Regions from separate parts of the Salmonella sp. FC25216 genome, predicted to be linked through region 2. Evidence: predicted binding sites of a transcription regulator. Region 2 holds the regulator's gene; each other region holds the start of a gene.
What was found. Region 2 encodes PhoB, which activates phosphate uptake and scavenging genes when phosphate is short. Its sites were predicted from a motif close to CTGTCATAAAACTGNCNNAT; they were not measured.
Positions count from the first base shown of each region.

Region 1: the regulator PhoB is predicted to act here: its motif matches at 2,789-2,808, upstream of glpT (glycerol-3-phosphate transporter).
Region 3: the regulator PhoB is predicted to act here: its motif matches at 2,711-2,730, upstream of kdgR (DNA-binding transcriptional regulator KdgR).

Region 1 covers NZ_JBDGON010000006.1:331,976-337,262, reverse strand. Annotated here, with positions in the region: gene AC3G3F_RS14650 (LysR family transcriptional regulator) at 1-108, shown strand, start outside; gene glpQ (glycerophosphodiester phosphodiesterase) at 224-1,294, opposite strand; gene glpT (glycerol-3-phosphate transporter) at 1,300-2,658, opposite strand; gene glpA (anaerobic glycerol-3-phosphate dehydrogenase subunit A) at 2,931-4,559, shown strand; gene glpB (glycerol-3-phosphate dehydrogenase subunit GlpB) at 4,549-5,287, shown strand, end outside.
Region 2 covers NZ_JBDGON010000007.1:170,353-175,639, forward strand. Annotated here, with positions in the region: gene brnQ (branched-chain amino acid transporter carrier protein BrnQ) at 75-1,394, opposite strand; gene phoR (phosphate regulon sensor histidine kinase PhoR) at 1,803-3,086, opposite strand; gene phoB (phosphate response regulator transcription factor PhoB) at 3,156-3,845, opposite strand; gene sbcD (exonuclease subunit SbcD) at 4,060-5,262, shown strand; gene sbcC (exonuclease subunit SbcC) at 5,259-5,287, shown strand, end outside.
Region 3 covers NZ_JBDGON010000002.1:158,341-163,627, forward strand. Annotated here, with positions in the region: gene AC3G3F_RS04215 (DUF8038 domain-containing protein) at 1-407, opposite strand, end outside; gene AC3G3F_RS04220 (hypothetical protein) at 747-875, opposite strand; gene AC3G3F_RS04225 (MFS transporter) at 1,273-2,646, opposite strand; gene kdgR (DNA-binding transcriptional regulator KdgR) at 2,822-3,613, shown strand; gene AC3G3F_RS04235 (YobH family protein) at 3,824-4,063, opposite strand; gene mgrB (PhoP/PhoQ regulatory lipoprotein MgrB) at 4,221-4,364, shown strand; gene AC3G3F_RS04245 (YebO family protein) at 4,435-4,722, shown strand.

The sequences.
Region 1 (5,287 bases), on a different contig from region 2:
TTTTATCGACAAATTTCCCTGTTAGCAAAAGAACCGCCGGTAGAAGGAAGTCCGCTATTTTTATTGCAAAAATGTATGGAAACACTGACCGATGAGGGCTTGCTATAAAACAACACCGCCTGATGGCATTGCGTTTACCAGACCTACGCTGGCGAACGTTGCGCCAGGCCGGATGAGGCGTTTATGCCCTCATCCGGCGCTTCACTTCTACTATGGCATACCTTTAATCATTTTTTTGCAGGAACATGACCGCCTTATCCGGGAAGTCGGTGAACAGCCCGTCGACCCCCGCCTTGTTATACAGGATATCGTACAACTGATTGACATCTGTGGCATAGTCTGGCAATTGATCGGCACGCACAGTGTAAGGATGAACTACCATCTTATTCTGATGCGCGTCTTGCACCATTCCAGTCAGCTTGATGTTCCCTTTCGTCGAGCCTTCCGCAACCAACATATGGTAATCCGGACCAATACCGTCCGCATATTCCGCCACCTGCTTCATGGCGCCCGGCTTAAACATCCAGTCGTAGTTGTAATTCACCCAACGACCATCCGGCTGTTTCTGCTGTGTTTCATTCCAGTCGGTATACGCAATAAGCTGAACCAGATTGAGATCCATCCCCATTTTGGGTTCCAGTTCATTCTTAATACGTTTCAGCTCAGCGACATCAAAACACTGCAAATAGACATTATCCTGCTTGCCGGTATAACCATACTTCTTCAGCACTTCCAGCGTTTTCGCGGCAATATCTTTCCCTTCCTGATGATGGAACCACGGTGCTTTAATTTCCGGATAAATACCAATATTTTTACCGGTAGAGTGATTTAATCCCTGAACGAATTCAATTTCCTCTTCAAAGGTATGAATGCGGAAATCAGATTTTCCCATCGGGAAACGCCCCGGATAAGTTTGTACTTTTTTGCCGTTTTCAATATCAAACCCTTCGGTAAACTTCAGGGATTTAATTTCGTCCAGGGTAAAATCGATAGCGTAATAACGCCCATCTTTACGCGCCCGGTCCGGAAAACGGTCAGCGACGTCAGTCACCCGATCAAGGTAGTGGTCATGGAGGACGACCAGATGGTCGTCCTTTGTCATCACCAAATCCTGTTCCAGGTAATCTGCCCCTTGCGCATACGCCATCGCTTTCGCCGGTAGCGTATGCTCCGGCAGATAACCGCTGGCGCCACGGTGGGCAATGACGACTTTTTCAGCCGCCACGGCACCGCTTCCGATTGCCATTCCTGCCAACATCAGTGCCACGCTAAGGTTTTTCAGTGTGGTTTTCATGTTTATTAGCCTCCGTTGCGTTTTAACTGCAGCTCATCATGATGGCGTTTTTCGCCAATCATCACGACCACCAGCAGGATTACCGCCAGAATGCTGCCGCCAATCATCACCATAAAGCCGCCATCCCAACCGAAGAAGTCAACGGTATAACCCACAATGGCGCTTGCGGCGACAGAACCGCCCAGATAACCAAACAGACCAGTAAAGCCCGCCGCCGTACCCGCCGCTTTTTTCGGCGCCAGTTCCAGCGCATGAAGACCAATCAGCATCACCGGACCGTAAATCAGGAAGCCGATAACAATCATACAAATCATATCAACGGTTGGGTTGCCAGCCGGGTTCATCCAGTAAACGATGGTCGCAATAGTGACCAGGGTCATAAAGAATACGCCCGTCGCGCCACGGTTGCCGCGGAATACTTTGTCTGACATCCAGCCGCACAGCAGGGTGCCTGGAATACCGGCATATTCATAGAGGAAATATGCCCAGGAGGATTTATCCAGAGCGAAATGCTTCACTTCTTTCAGGTACGTTGGCGACCAGTCGAGGATACCGTAGCGCAGCAGGTAGACAAACACGTTGGCGATAGCGATATACCACAGTAATTTGTTCGGCAATACGTACTGCATGAAGATTTGCTTCGCGGTGAGCTCTTCTTCCGCTTTTTCGTTGTAGTCGTCAGGATAGTCGTTTTTATACTCTTCGATAGGCGGCAGACCGCAAGATTGCGGCGTATCGCGCATCATTGCGAAAGCGAACAACGCCACCACAATCGCGCCAAAGGCTGGCATATAGAGCGCCGCTTTCCAGTCGTTAAACCACGCCATCCCCAGCAGGAACAGCAGTGGTGGGATCCCGCCGCCGACGTTATGCGCGCAGTTCCAGACCGACACAATGCCGCCGCGCTCTTTCTGCGACCACCAGTGAACCATCGTTCGACCGCACGGCGGCCACCCCATCCCCTGGAACCAGCCGCAAAGGAACAACAGCACAAACATCACGGCGATGCTGGACGTCGCCCACGGCACAAAACCCATAAACAGCATGACTGCTGCGGCCAGAATCAACCCTGCCGGCAGGAAAACGCGCGGATTCGAGCGATCGGACACCGACCCCATTATAAATTTCGAAAAACCATAAGCGATGGAAATCCCGGATAGCGCAAAGCCCAGATCGCCGCGCGAAAAACCCTGCTCTACCAGATAGGGCATCGCGAGGGCAAAGTTCTTGCGCACCAGATAATACGCGGCATAGCCAAAGAATATCCCCAGGAAAATCTGCCAGCGTAACCGGCGATAGGTCGGATCAATCTCCGCCGCTGGCAAGCGCGCTTTATGCGGCGCTGGTTTAAAAATACTCAACATATTGTAGCCTCCGTGGCCCGTATTTTATTTAGAGATAAACACCGCAGTTCGTTCAAACGACCCCGCTGTTCCCAGTGTGGCCGCGATGTTAAGTAAAGATCTGTCTCATGAATGTGAATTACAGCACATATTGTTACAGATTTATGAATAATGTTCAGAAAAGCGCACGAAATCACGTTTCATTTTCGAATAATGAGCGATTATGCGCGAAATCAAACATTCCATATGATTTGTATGGCTAAATGATAAAAAACGAACTGTGAGGAAAAACAATGAAAACTCGTGACTCGCAAGCAAGTGACGTGATTATCATTGGCGGTGGAGCAACAGGCGCAGGGATCGCCCGCGACTGCGCGCTGCGCGGTTTACGTGTCATCCTGGTGGAGCGGCATGATATTGCGACCGGCGCGACCGGGCGTAACCACGGGCTGCTGCACAGCGGCGCTCGTTATGCCGTTACTGACGCGGAATCCGCGCGCGAGTGCATTAGTGAAAACCAGATCTTAAAACGGATCGCCCGCCATTGTGTCGAACCGACGGATGGTCTGTTTATTACGTTACCGGAAGATGATCTTGCGTTTCAGGCCACCTTTATTCACGCCTGTGAAGCGGCAGGCATTCGCGCTGAAGCCATCGATCCGCAGCAGGCGCGCATCATTGAGCCCTCCGTTAATCCTGCGCTCATCGGCGCGGTAAAAGTGCCGGATGGCACCGTGGACCCTTTCCGCCTTACCGCCGCCAATATGCTGGATGCCAGAGAACATGGCGCAATCGTGTTAACAGCGCATGAAGTAACCGGGCTCATTCGTGAAGGCGCAACGGTCTGCGGTGTTCATGTGCGCAGCCATCTCACTGGCGAAACCCAGACGCTTCATGCGCCGGTGGTGGTCAATGCGGCAGGTATCTGGGGACAACGGATCGCCGAATACGCCGACCTGAGTATCCGCATGTTTCCGGCAAAAGGGTCGCTGTTGATCATGGACCATCGGATCAACCAGCATGTGATTAACCGCTGCCGGAAACCATCGGATGCCGACATTCTGGTACCTGGCGATACGATTTCACTGATCGGCACCACCTCTACCCATATTGATTACAATGAGATAGACAGCAACCGCGTTACCGCAGATGAAGTAGATATCCTGCTGCGTGAAGGGGAAAAACTGGCCCCTGTCATGGCGAAGACGCGTATTCTGCGCGCGTATTCTGGCGTCCGCCCGCTGGTGGCCAGCGATGACGATCCCAGCGGTCGTAACGTCAGCCGCGGTATTGTGCTGTTCGACCACGCCGAGCGCGACGGGCTTGAAGGCTTCATTACCATTACCGGCGGGAAGCTAATGACTTACCGCCTGATGGCGGAATGGGCCACCGACGCCGTGTGCCGCAAGTTGGGCAATACACGCCCCTGCATCACGGCGGATACGCCGTTGCCTGGCTCAAAAGAGTCTACGGAACATACGCTGAAACGCATTATCTCGCTTCCCGCGCCGCTACGCGGATCGGCGGTTTATCGGCATGGCGATCGCACGCCGGGATGGCTGAGTGAAGGCCGCCAACACCGTAGCCTGGTCTGTGAATGCGAGGCCGTCACGGCCGGTGAAGTGCAGTATGCCGTCGAAAACTTAACCGTGAATAGCCTGCTGGATCTGCGTCGTCGCACCCGCGTAGGCATGGGCACTTGCCAGGGCGAACTGTGCGCCTGCCGCGCAGCCGGGCTGCTGCAGCGTTTTAATGTGACGACCGCGGCGCAATCTATTACGCAACTCTCTGAGTTTCTGAATGAACGCTGGAAGGGCGTACAACCTGTCGCCTGGGGAGACGCACTGCGCGAAAGCGAATTCACGCGCTGGGTTTATCAGGGATTATGCGGTCTGGAGAAGGAGCACCAGGATGAAATTTGATACGGTTATTATGGGCGGCGGTCTCGCCGGTTTGCTATGCGGACTGCAACTCCAGCAGCATGGATTACGTTGCGCCATTGTCACTCGCGGACAAAGCGCGCTGCATTTTTCCTCTGGCTCGTTGGATCTGCTCAGCGCCCTGCCCGACGGCCAACCGGTGACCGAGATTACCGCCGGGCTTGATGCGCTGCGCCGCCAGGCGCCTGAACATCCTTATTCGCGTTTGGGCACGCAAAAAGTCCTTACGCTGGCGCAACAGGCGCAAACGCTACTTAACGCCAGCGGCGCGCAGTTATACGGTGACGTACAGCAGGCGCACCAGCGTGTAACACCGCTTGGCACATTGCGTTCAACCTGGCTTAGCTCGCCTGAAGTGCCGGTCTGGCCGTTATCCGCACAGCGAATTTGCGTCGTCGGCGTTAGTGGATTACTGGATTTCCAGGCGCACCTTGCGGCAGCGTCGCTGCGCCAACGCGATCTCAACGTCGAAACCGCAGAAATCGACCTTCCGGAACTGGACGTACTGCGTGATAACCCGACGGAATTTCGTGCGGTCAATATCGCGCGTCTGCTTGATAACGAAGAAAAATGGCCACTGCTTTACGACGCGCTATCACCGATAGCGACAAACTGCGACATGATCATCATGCCCGCCTGTTTCGGGCTGGCGAACGATAGGCTGTGGCGCTGGCTTAACGAACGCCTGCCCTGCGCGCTCACGCTGTTGC
Region 2 (5,287 bases):
CAATTTCTGACCTATCAACACAATAAAAAACCACGGGGCGTTAAGCCCCGTGGTGTACACATATGTCAGCGATTTTAGTGAGCGCTGGAGGCCACCTGTCGACCCGCCGCGCGATCCCAGATAATCGCCAGGATCACCATCACCACCGTTGGCATCAACCACGCCAGTCCTTGTTCCGCCAGCGGCAAACGCTGGCTCCAGGCTGGCAACACATCGCCAAAGGCAGATGCTTTGATGCCGTCAAGGATACCAAAAAGCAGGCTGATAAACATTGCCGGTGCGATGATGCGGGTGGAATTATGCCACCATGAGCGGGTAAAACTTAATACAACCAGTGCGATACACGGCGGATAGATAGCCGTCAGCACCGGAATGGAGATTTGAATCAGATGGCTCAGTCCGAGGTTTGACACCACCATAGAGAAGCCGCCGAGGATAAAGACCAGCGTCCGGTAAGACAGCGGAATATACTGCGCGAAGAACTCAGCGCAGGCGCAGGTCAGCCCCACCGCCGTCACCAGACAGGCGATAAAGATTAGCGCCGCCAACAGGAAGCTTCCCGCGCCGCCAAAGGTATGCTGAACGTAGGCATGAAGAATCGCCGCGCCGTTCGCTGACTGATCGACCAACGTCGCGCTGTCAGAGCCTAAGCGGAACAAGGCAAGGTAAAGCAGCGTCAGCCCCACGCCCGCCATCAGGCCGGCCCAGACCGTGTAACGCGTCAACAGGCGCGCTTCGGTAACGCCGCGAGAACGCGCCGCGTTCACAATAACGATACCAAACACCATCGCGCCCAGCGTATCCATCGTCAGATAGCCGTTCACAAATCCGTTAGAAAAGGCCGCATTCTGATAAGCGTCCAGGGCGTTGCTGATTGGACCGGCAGGCCAAACGATAGCCGCAACGGAAAGGATGACCAGCGCAATAATTTTCAACGGCGCCAGGAAATTCCCTACCGTATCCAGCAGCTTACCCGGATAGAGGGAAACCAGAATAACGATAGCGAAATAGACCACGCTGTAAATCAGCAACGGCATTGCAGAATCGCCGGTCAACGGAGCGATACCGACCTCAAACGACACCGTCGCGGTACGCGGCGTCGCAAATAACGGCCCGACGGCCAGATAACAAACGGTCGCCAGCAGGAGGCCCGCCACTTTACCAATCGGCGTACTGAGGCTGTCTACGCCGCCGCCGACTTTCGCCAGCGCCACAACGGTAAGAACCGGTAGACCCACGGCGGTAATCAGAAAGCCAATAGCGGCTGTCCAGACGTGTTCACCCGCCTGCAAACCGACCATAGGAGGAAAAATAATATTGCCTGCGCCAACGAACAGCGCAAATGTCATAAAGCCCAGGGCGATGATATCGCGCGATTTTAACTGATGGGTCATAAAGTCTTACTGCCTGTGGATGGTGATGTTGTAAACATTAAAATTTTTGCCTTTCCCGGAGGATTATAAAGCGGCGTTTTTTATCAATTTCAGCGGGAAAAACTCCCGGACCGATGCGGCGAAGAATTGTTTTTCGATTTACCGCGCAAATGCAGCCGTAATGACAGCACCTGGAGCGCAATTTAAACGCTTATAACGTTTTAAAGCAAGGTGGGATCTAAAAACCAGATGAATATAGCGATATGAAATTTACAACCAGAATAAAACACCATTCTCATGAAAAAGTTATGGCTAATCATGCGAACAAAAAACCACCAGACGTTGAAAGTTTCAGCGCCCCCGCATTAACTGCAAAGAAAATAAGCCAGCATCCGCTGGCTTATGGAAAGTTATACTTACGAAAGGTAATTAGACGCTATTTTTGGCAATTAAACGTTCCGGCAGAACAAAGCTAAATCGCGTTCCTTTACCAGGCAAACTGTCGACTTCAAGGCGGCTTTCATGGTGATTCAGCGCATGTTTCACAATCGCCAACCCCAGGCCGCTGCCGCCCGTTTGACGCGAACGCGCTTTATCGACACGGTAGAAGCGTTCGGTCAGACGAGGAATATGCTCAGCGGCAATCCCCGGACCGTTATCTTGTATGCAAAACTCAGCGCCATGCGCGACATGTCGCCAGCTCACCGTAATATGCGTTCCCGCCGGCGTATGGTTTACCGCGTTATACACCAGGTTTGAGATCGCGCTGCGTAGCTGCTCTTCGTTGCCCAGAACGCTAAGACTATCGTCGACCTCAAACGTAAAGGTATGCTTCTGCTGGCTGAGCGTCTGCGCTTCACGCTCCACGATCCGCAGCATCATCGGTACATCCACTTTTTCATTTAATAACAGCGCCGGGGCCGCCTCAATTTTAGACAACGTAAGCAATTGTTTTACCAGCCCTTCCATACGATACGTTTGCTCGCGCATCGTATGCAGCGCTTTCTCTCGCGTCGCCCCCTCCTGCATCATTTCCAGATAGCCTTGCAATACCGTCAATGGCGTACGCAACTCATGGCTAACGTTGGCGAAAAAGTTACGCCTGGCGCCTTCAAGCTGATGCATTTGCGTCACATCGCGCGCCACCATCAGGAGTTGTTTATCGGTATAAGGCATGACACGGATCTCCAGGTGCCGCCCGGTATTCAGCACCAGATGAAGCGGACGGGTGAAATCACGCGTTTTTAAATACTGGGTAAACTCCGGGTAACGCAGCAGATTGAGAATATTCTGCCCGCTGTCATCCGGCCAGCGTAGCCCCAGTATCTGTTGCGCCAAACCGTTACACCAAAAAATGCCGCCCTCTTCTGTGGTCAGTACCACTGCATCAGGCAGCAACTCCGCGCCGCTGCGAAAACGTTTAATCAGGTTCCCCAGCTCGCGGCGGCGCTTCTTATTTCGCAACTGCATCTGGTGTAAACCGTATAACAGCGGCTCCCAACTTCCCCGTCCCGGCGGCGGCGTCATACTTCTGTCGACCCACAGCCACCAGGAGAGGCGCAATAAATTCCAGAAATGCCAGGCAAGCAGTCCCGTCACCGCCGCCAGTAAAAACCACGGCAGATAACCAAAAAAAGCGCTAAGGATAAGCGCGGGGATGCAACAGAGCACCAACTCCAGCACCAGCCTTTTCCATGACAGCCGTTCCAGCACGCGTCATACTCCCTCAAGAATGGAAAGCCTTCTCCGCCAGAAGCCTGTGATCTACTGGCGGAAAAGGCATTAAAAGCGGGTCGAAAAACGATACCCTGTCCCGCGTACCGTTTGCACCATCCGGTCGTGGCCGCTGTGCTCCAGCGCCTTACGCAAACGGCGAATATGCACGTCGACCGTCCGGTCTTCAACGTACACATTGGTGCCCCAGACATGGTTGAGTAGCTGTTCGCGACTATAAACCCGTTCCGGATGCGTCATAAAGAAATGGAGTAATTTAAATTCGGTCGGCCCCATATCCAGTGGGCTGTCGCCGGTCATCACGCGATGAGAGCCAGGATCAAGGCTCAGTCCCTGCATCTCGATCACCTCTTCGACCGCCATCGGTGAGATACGCCGCATAACGGCCTTAATGCGCGCCACCAACTCCTTGGGGGAAAACGGCTTGGTAATGTAATCGTCAGCGCCGGTTTCCAGCCCGCGCACGCGATCTTCTTCCTCACCTCTCGCCGTCAGCATAACCACAGGAATATCCCGGGTCATGGCTTCACGTTTGAGATGTTTAATAAACTGTAACCCAGACCCGCCGGGCAACATCCAGTCAAGAAGGATGAGATCCGGCCAGGGTTCATTAAGTTTATTCACCGCACTGTCATAATCTTCGGCTTCTACGGGCTGAAAGCCATTTTGTTCGAGCACGAAGCACACCATTTCACGGATCGGCGCCTCATCTTCTACGACCAGAATACGTCTCGCCATAATTTGCCCTGTTAGTCGTTAGTTATCAATGCCGCGCCATTATGCGTCAGATTTATGACAGATTTATGAAAAAAAGGGGTGGTATTGACAGCATGTTGATGATTTATGACACCGTTGAAACATTGCATTACCGTCTACTGGCGGTAAATTGCGCCCAAAAATGGAGGGGATGACGTGTATAATCCCGTTCACGCTTTTTTTGCATGGAACTATTATGCGCATCCTCCATACCTCTGACTGGCATCTGGGACAAAATTTCTACAGTAAAAGCCGCGCCGCGGAGCATCAGGCTTTTCTGGACTGGCTGCTGGAGACCGCGCAGTCCCATCAGGTGGATGCCATTATTGTCGCAGGCGATATTTTTGATACCGGTTCGCCGCCAAGCTATGCCCGAGAACTTTATAACCGTTTTGTCGTTAATTTACAGCAAACAGGCTGTCATTTAGTGGTGCTGGCCGGTAATCATGATTCCGTTGCCACGCTTAACGAGTCACGCGAAATTCTGGCGTTTCTCAATACAACCGTGATCGCCAGCGCGGGCTATGCGCCGCAACTACTTCATCGCCGCGATGGTTCTCCCGGCGCCGTACTGTGCCCCATTCCCTTTTTACGCCCGCGCGACATTATTACCAGCCAGGCGGGGTTGTCCGGCAGCGAGAAACAGCAGCAACTCCTTCATGCGATTGCCGATTATTATCAACAGCAGTACCAGGAAGCGTGCCTGCTACGCGGCGAACGGAAGTTGCCGGTTATCGCGACGGGGCATTTAACCACCGTCGGCGCCAGCAAAAGCGATGCGGTACGCGACATTTATATCGGTACGCTGGATGCCTTTCCGGCGGAGCATTTCCCACCAGCGGATTATATCGCATTGGGACACATTCACCGCGCGCAATGTGTCGGCGGCACAGAGCATATCCGCTATTGCGGCTCCCCCATCGCCCTCAGCTTTGATGAGTGCGGCAAAAGCAAATGCGTGCATCTGGTGACCTTCGACCAGGGGAAATGGCAAAGTACCGAAAGTCTGGCCATCCCCGTTAGCCAACCATTGGCGGTTTTAAAAGGCGACCTGGCGTCAATTACCGAACAGCTTGAGCAGTGGCGCGGCATTGAGCAATCGCCCCCCGTCTGGCTGGATATTGAAATCACCAGCGATGATTATCTACATGATATACAAAGAAAAATACAGACATTAACGGAGTCGCTACCGGTAGAAGTATTACTGGTGCGTCGTAGCCGCGAACAGCGTGAACGCTCGCTGGCGAACGAACGGCGGGAAACATTAAGCGAGCTTAGCGTGGAGGAGGTTTTTGCGCGGCGGCTGGCGCTGGAAGCGTTAGATACCCCGCAGCGCGAGCGCCTGAATCAGCTCTTTTCCAGCACGCTCTACGCGTTGAATGAGGAGCATGAGGCATGAAAATTCTCAGTTTGCGTCTGAAAAA
Region 3 (5,287 bases), on a different contig from region 2:
TGTAGAAATATAATTTCGCCATTTATAGTTTTATGCACATAGGCTGTGTGAAATATTTTACCACTTCTTAAATTCCTGAAATTTATTATTCCAGAGTCGACAATATGATCCTTGCTGATATGCATGAAGTAATTCCCTACAGTAATCCCCATAATTTTTTGATAGTTTTCAGAATAATTACCAGGAATAGATGAAAGGATATCTTCTGTTTCTTTGGATATCGTCCCGGCGACAACGCCAGCATTCACAGCCAGCCGGTAGCAGACTGGAATTGCAGGTCTTTCTTCTAACCTTACATTATCTATTTTTATTAATAATTGTTCTGTAGTAAGTGCTGTTATCGCGGAGGGGGCGCCATGCATTACATTTTGACTTTCAATACTATTGATAGCGGTTATTTGCGGCATGTATTCAAACCTTTTTATTGATATTTTCAATATTAATATTAGTGAGCTAAAGTCCGCAGGTGGCTGGCGGGCCCTCTGTACTGCTTAGCTTACTGAATGTCTTCTGACGGCTGATGCGGCACTTCCTTCAACCACTGATTAAGGTCGGCTTCGGTTTAAGTCCTTTAGTCAGTTCAGCAGCGAGCGCTTTGAGTTTATTTTCGTCCATAATTGCCTGTCTGCGTTGTTGGAATAAACATATCACTAACAGGTAATTACACAATTTTAATTCCCGTCTTATTTTAGATTAAGGGCGGCGATATTCACATCTCTTCCCTGCAATAATACGCTCCTGCCTTTTCAACTATTCCTGTGCTGGCTCGCCTCCTGTTCATTCGGGGCATACCACACTTCTTTCAGTGCCGTTTTCATCACATCGACTGTATTTAATGGCTGACTGGCTTCCAGTAACGCAGTGTTCATGTCCATATAGCTATTCACGCCGACAGGGTGGAGGTGTATCGCTGACGCTCAGGCAGCCAGTTGATTTTTTCGGTCATAATGCCGCAGGATGAGCAGCGTAAGCGGCGAACGGGTACATCCAGCGAGACCTTCTAACTGAGCAGGTACGTCGCAGGGAAGTATCATGAATATGCGGAGCGATAATATGGGGTTAGGGAAGTCAGAGGCTGGAGGCGAATGAGCCGTGTATCGGGAGTAATTTTAGTGCAGGAAGAGACACTGAACCCTTTCCAGAAAGAGAAGTCAGGCTAGCATTCATAGTAACGGCAGTTTTGAAAGTTCAGGGGGTGTTCTGGCGAATACAAACCTAAACGTTCTGACTGCCGTTTTCTATTGGTTCACGCTAACCTGCGATGAACCTTTTTTATCCCTTGATCCGGGGGTGGGTGATCCGAAGTCCACTGACGATGGCGGCAAGGGTCGCCAGAAAGCCCGCCGCCAGCAGCGACACGTGGGTTCCGCTGTCACCAAACTGGTTCAACATCAGCGCTACCAGTGCGGCACCAGTACTTTGGCCTAACAGTCGCGCCGTGCCCAGCATCCCACTGGCGCCACCGCTGCGCTCACGCGGCGCGGAAGTAATAATGGTGTGATTATTCGGCGACTGGAACAGGCCAAACCCTGCGCCGCAAAGGATCATCGGCCAGATAATATTCACATCGGAGGGGGAGTCTGGCAACATGACCAGAGCAAACAATCCGGCTGCCATTATCACCATTCCCAGCGCCCCCAGCAAACCGGCATGAAAACGTTCTATCAGGTATCCGGCCAGCGGCGCCATCACCATCGTTGCCAGCGGCCAGGGCGTCAACAACAGGCCGGTTTCTACTTCGCTACGGCCCAGCACGGTTTGCAGGTAAAAAGGTAGCGAGACCATGGCCAACATTTGCGCGCAGAACGAGCAAATTGACGTGCCGATTGAGAGCGAAAAGAGCGGGATGCGTAACAAGTCAATGGGTAACAAGGGGACGGTCAAAGAAAGCTGGCGGCGAACGAAGAAAAAACCAACCACGACTAGGACGAGCAGCTCTGCGCCAATCAACGCTAGCGACTGTCCCTGAGCAAAGCCGCTCAACGCAGTAATCAGCAGGCCGAATGTGAGCGCATTCATTACCGCGCTCGGTAAGTCAAAGCGAGGCTTAGCGTCATGGGCGATGTTTGCCGGTAAAAAGCGTATAGCCAGAATTAAGGCGATGATACCTAATGGGACATTAATCAGAAACAGCCATTTCCATGATGAGATGGACAGGATCGCCGCGGCGATTGTTGGACCAGCGGCGGAAGAGACAGCGACGATAAAAGAGTTAATTCCCATGCCTCGTCCCAGATGACGCTGGGGGTAGATAAGTCGAATCAGCGCCGTGTTTACACTCATTAGCGCCGCGCCGCCAAACCCCTGCGCAATGCGCGCCAGCGTGAGCATTTGCAGCGAGTCTGAAAGCGCGCAAAACAATGATGAAAGCAGAAATACCACTAAACCACATTTATAGATCCGGCGATAACCAAACATGTCGCCTAAAAAAGACAGGGAAAGTAGTGAGACGACAATCGCGATTTGGTACGCATTGACAATCCAGATAGAGCTGGCAGGGGAGGCGTGTAGATCAGTCGCAATAGTTGGCAGCGCGACATTAGCGATTGCGCCATCCAGAACCGCCATCGAAATACCGATAATAATCGTCAGGATAGCACCGTATCTCTGCGGGAGGGGCAGGCCGTCGGCCCGTGTTTTTTCCATAAGTATTTTGTAATAATGATAATTATGAGCTGAATAATAATTTTAGCATCAATATTGAGGTGTTATGTCGCAGATTTGTAACGAAGTAAGCAAAGATGGATTGCGGGCGACCTGGCGTGAAATTATAATAAAAACTCGTTCTGAATTTTATAAAACACTCGTAATGAGGTGATAAATGGCAAACGCAGATCTGGATAAACAGCCTGATTCTGTATCTTCTGTGCTGAAGGTTTTCGGCATTCTGCAGGCGCTGGGTGAAGAGCGTGAAATAGGGATTACCGAGCTATCGCAGCGCGTCATGATGTCGAAAAGCACCGTTTATCGCTTTTTGCAAACCATGAAAACGCTGGGCTACGTGGCTCAGGAGGGGGAGTCTGAAAAATACTCTCTGACGTTAAAGCTGTTTGAACTGGGCGCGCGAGCCTTGCAAAATGTTGATTTGATCCGCAGTGCGGACATTCAGATGCGCGAACTGTCTCGTCTGACGAAAGAAACTATCCATCTTGGCGCGTTGGATGAAGACAGTATTGTCTATATCCATAAAATTGACTCTATGTACAATCTACGGATGTACTCACGCATTGGTCGTCGTAATCCGCTGTACAGTACGGCCATCGGTAAAGTGCTTCTGGCCTGGCGCGATCGCGATGAGGTTAAGCAGATTCTCGACGGCGTAGAGTATAAACAAAGCACCGGACGAACCATTACCAGTACTGAAGCGTTGCTGCCGCTGTTGGATAAAGTACGTGCGCAAGGCTACGGTGAAGATAATGAAGAACAGGAAGAAGGGTTACGTTGTATCGGCGTACCGGTATTCGACCGTTTTGGCGTGGTAATCGCAGGGTTAAGCATTTCGTTCCCGACGCTGCGCTTTTCAGAAGAGCGCCTACAGGAATATGTGGCTATGTTACACGCCGCCGCGCGTAAAATTTCTGAACAAATGGGTTACAACGATTATCCCTTCTAAGCAACGTTATTAGCATGACGTTAAAAAAAGCAGCCGCGAAAAATGTAGCTGCTTTTTTTATAACATCTGGTGAGATGGAATGGTCAAAGAGGATAATGACTGTCGGCTTATTTAACGGTTATTAAAACATTATTTAACGACGCTTATAAACAACAGCTAATATAGGGTAATCATCCGTGATAGTTTCGCTGTGAAATTATTTATTATCGCTTAGCCATTATCCACGACAGTGGCGCTTTTTCTGAAAAGGGGACAGTCAGAAAAGCCAATGATGCCGCTATTGGTATGGACATATTGCGCCGTGGTGGTGCCACGTGCAGTCAGGTAATGGCACTGCAGGCCTAGCCCCGCAGCGTTCACTTTACTTCCCACCAGTACGCCATAGCCGCTCAGCAGCAGGCCTATCCACACCAGGGCAAACAATACAATTGCGCGAATGATCAAACGCATTACTACCTCTTTTCTTTTTTAGTTAGAATAAGAGTAGCGTGTACATTGATTGAAACAAGTGAATCATTCCTAAAAACATATAATGCCGCTACAGTTACTCCTGGTTTAGGTAACCCATGATAATTTAGCGACATAAGATGTAAGATCGGAGAGTGGAGTGAAAAAATTTCGATGGGTCGTTCTCGGCATCGTGGTGGTGGTATGCCTGTTGCTGTCGGCGCAGGTGTTTAATATCATGTGCGATCAGGATGTACAATTTTTCAGCGGTATTTGCGCCATCAATAAATTTATTCCCTGGTAAACGTTTTATACCAGAGATTTCCTTCCCGTGTAGCAGTGGTAGAATGACGTCTCTACATTGAGGTGGTGAAATGAACGATGTTTTAAACTCTGGTGCGTTTTCTCTTGCATCTTTAATAGTATCAATGGTGGTTCTGGTGGTCGGGCTGGCGATCTGGTTCTTTGTCAACCGGGCAAGTTCCCGCGCTAACGAGCAGATAGAATTGCTCGAAGCGTTATTGGATCAACAGAAGCGGCAAAACGCGTTGTTGCGCCGCCTTTGTGAAGCAAACGAACCAGAAAAAGACGCTGAACCCGCAATAGCGGCAAGCGAGCGGAAGGAGGATGAGGACATCATCCGTCTGGTTGCTGAACGATAACGCTTACCGGGGCGCAAGCAGCCAGATGCCATACGCCCCATTCCCCCTTCGGATTTGTCAGTGTTGCCGCTTGTAACTGACAATACAGTATCAACGCCTTAGATAATATATGGCTTTATATGAAACATAGTTTTATATCTATAACAAATGTGTATATGTCAATTTTGTGATATCGATCATTGTCTATTAAAAGCGAAACGTTTCTCTCTCTTTTTGTGGATTGTCATTGTTTGTTCATTATTTTAAGACATCCTGTAAAGGCGAGAAATTTCACAGGAAGCAGTGTCGAATACCTCTTTTCTTTTCTATTATTTTGATTAAAAGGTGTTTTTTAGCATTGTGATAATTTATGCATTAATCTGCATAAAAAGTGATATAAAAGATACAGCTTTTAAATGTGATTTGATGTACTGGAAGAAGCGAACTTATTGAGCTATGGTAAAAAAGTGGCAGTTCAGCAATGACGTTGTCAGGAAGTCCGCCAATTTGCAAGGATATATTTTCAGCAGTTTTGTTGCATAAACGTGCTGTCAATTTGTGAAGGTTCTCGTAATTTGTGCGACGG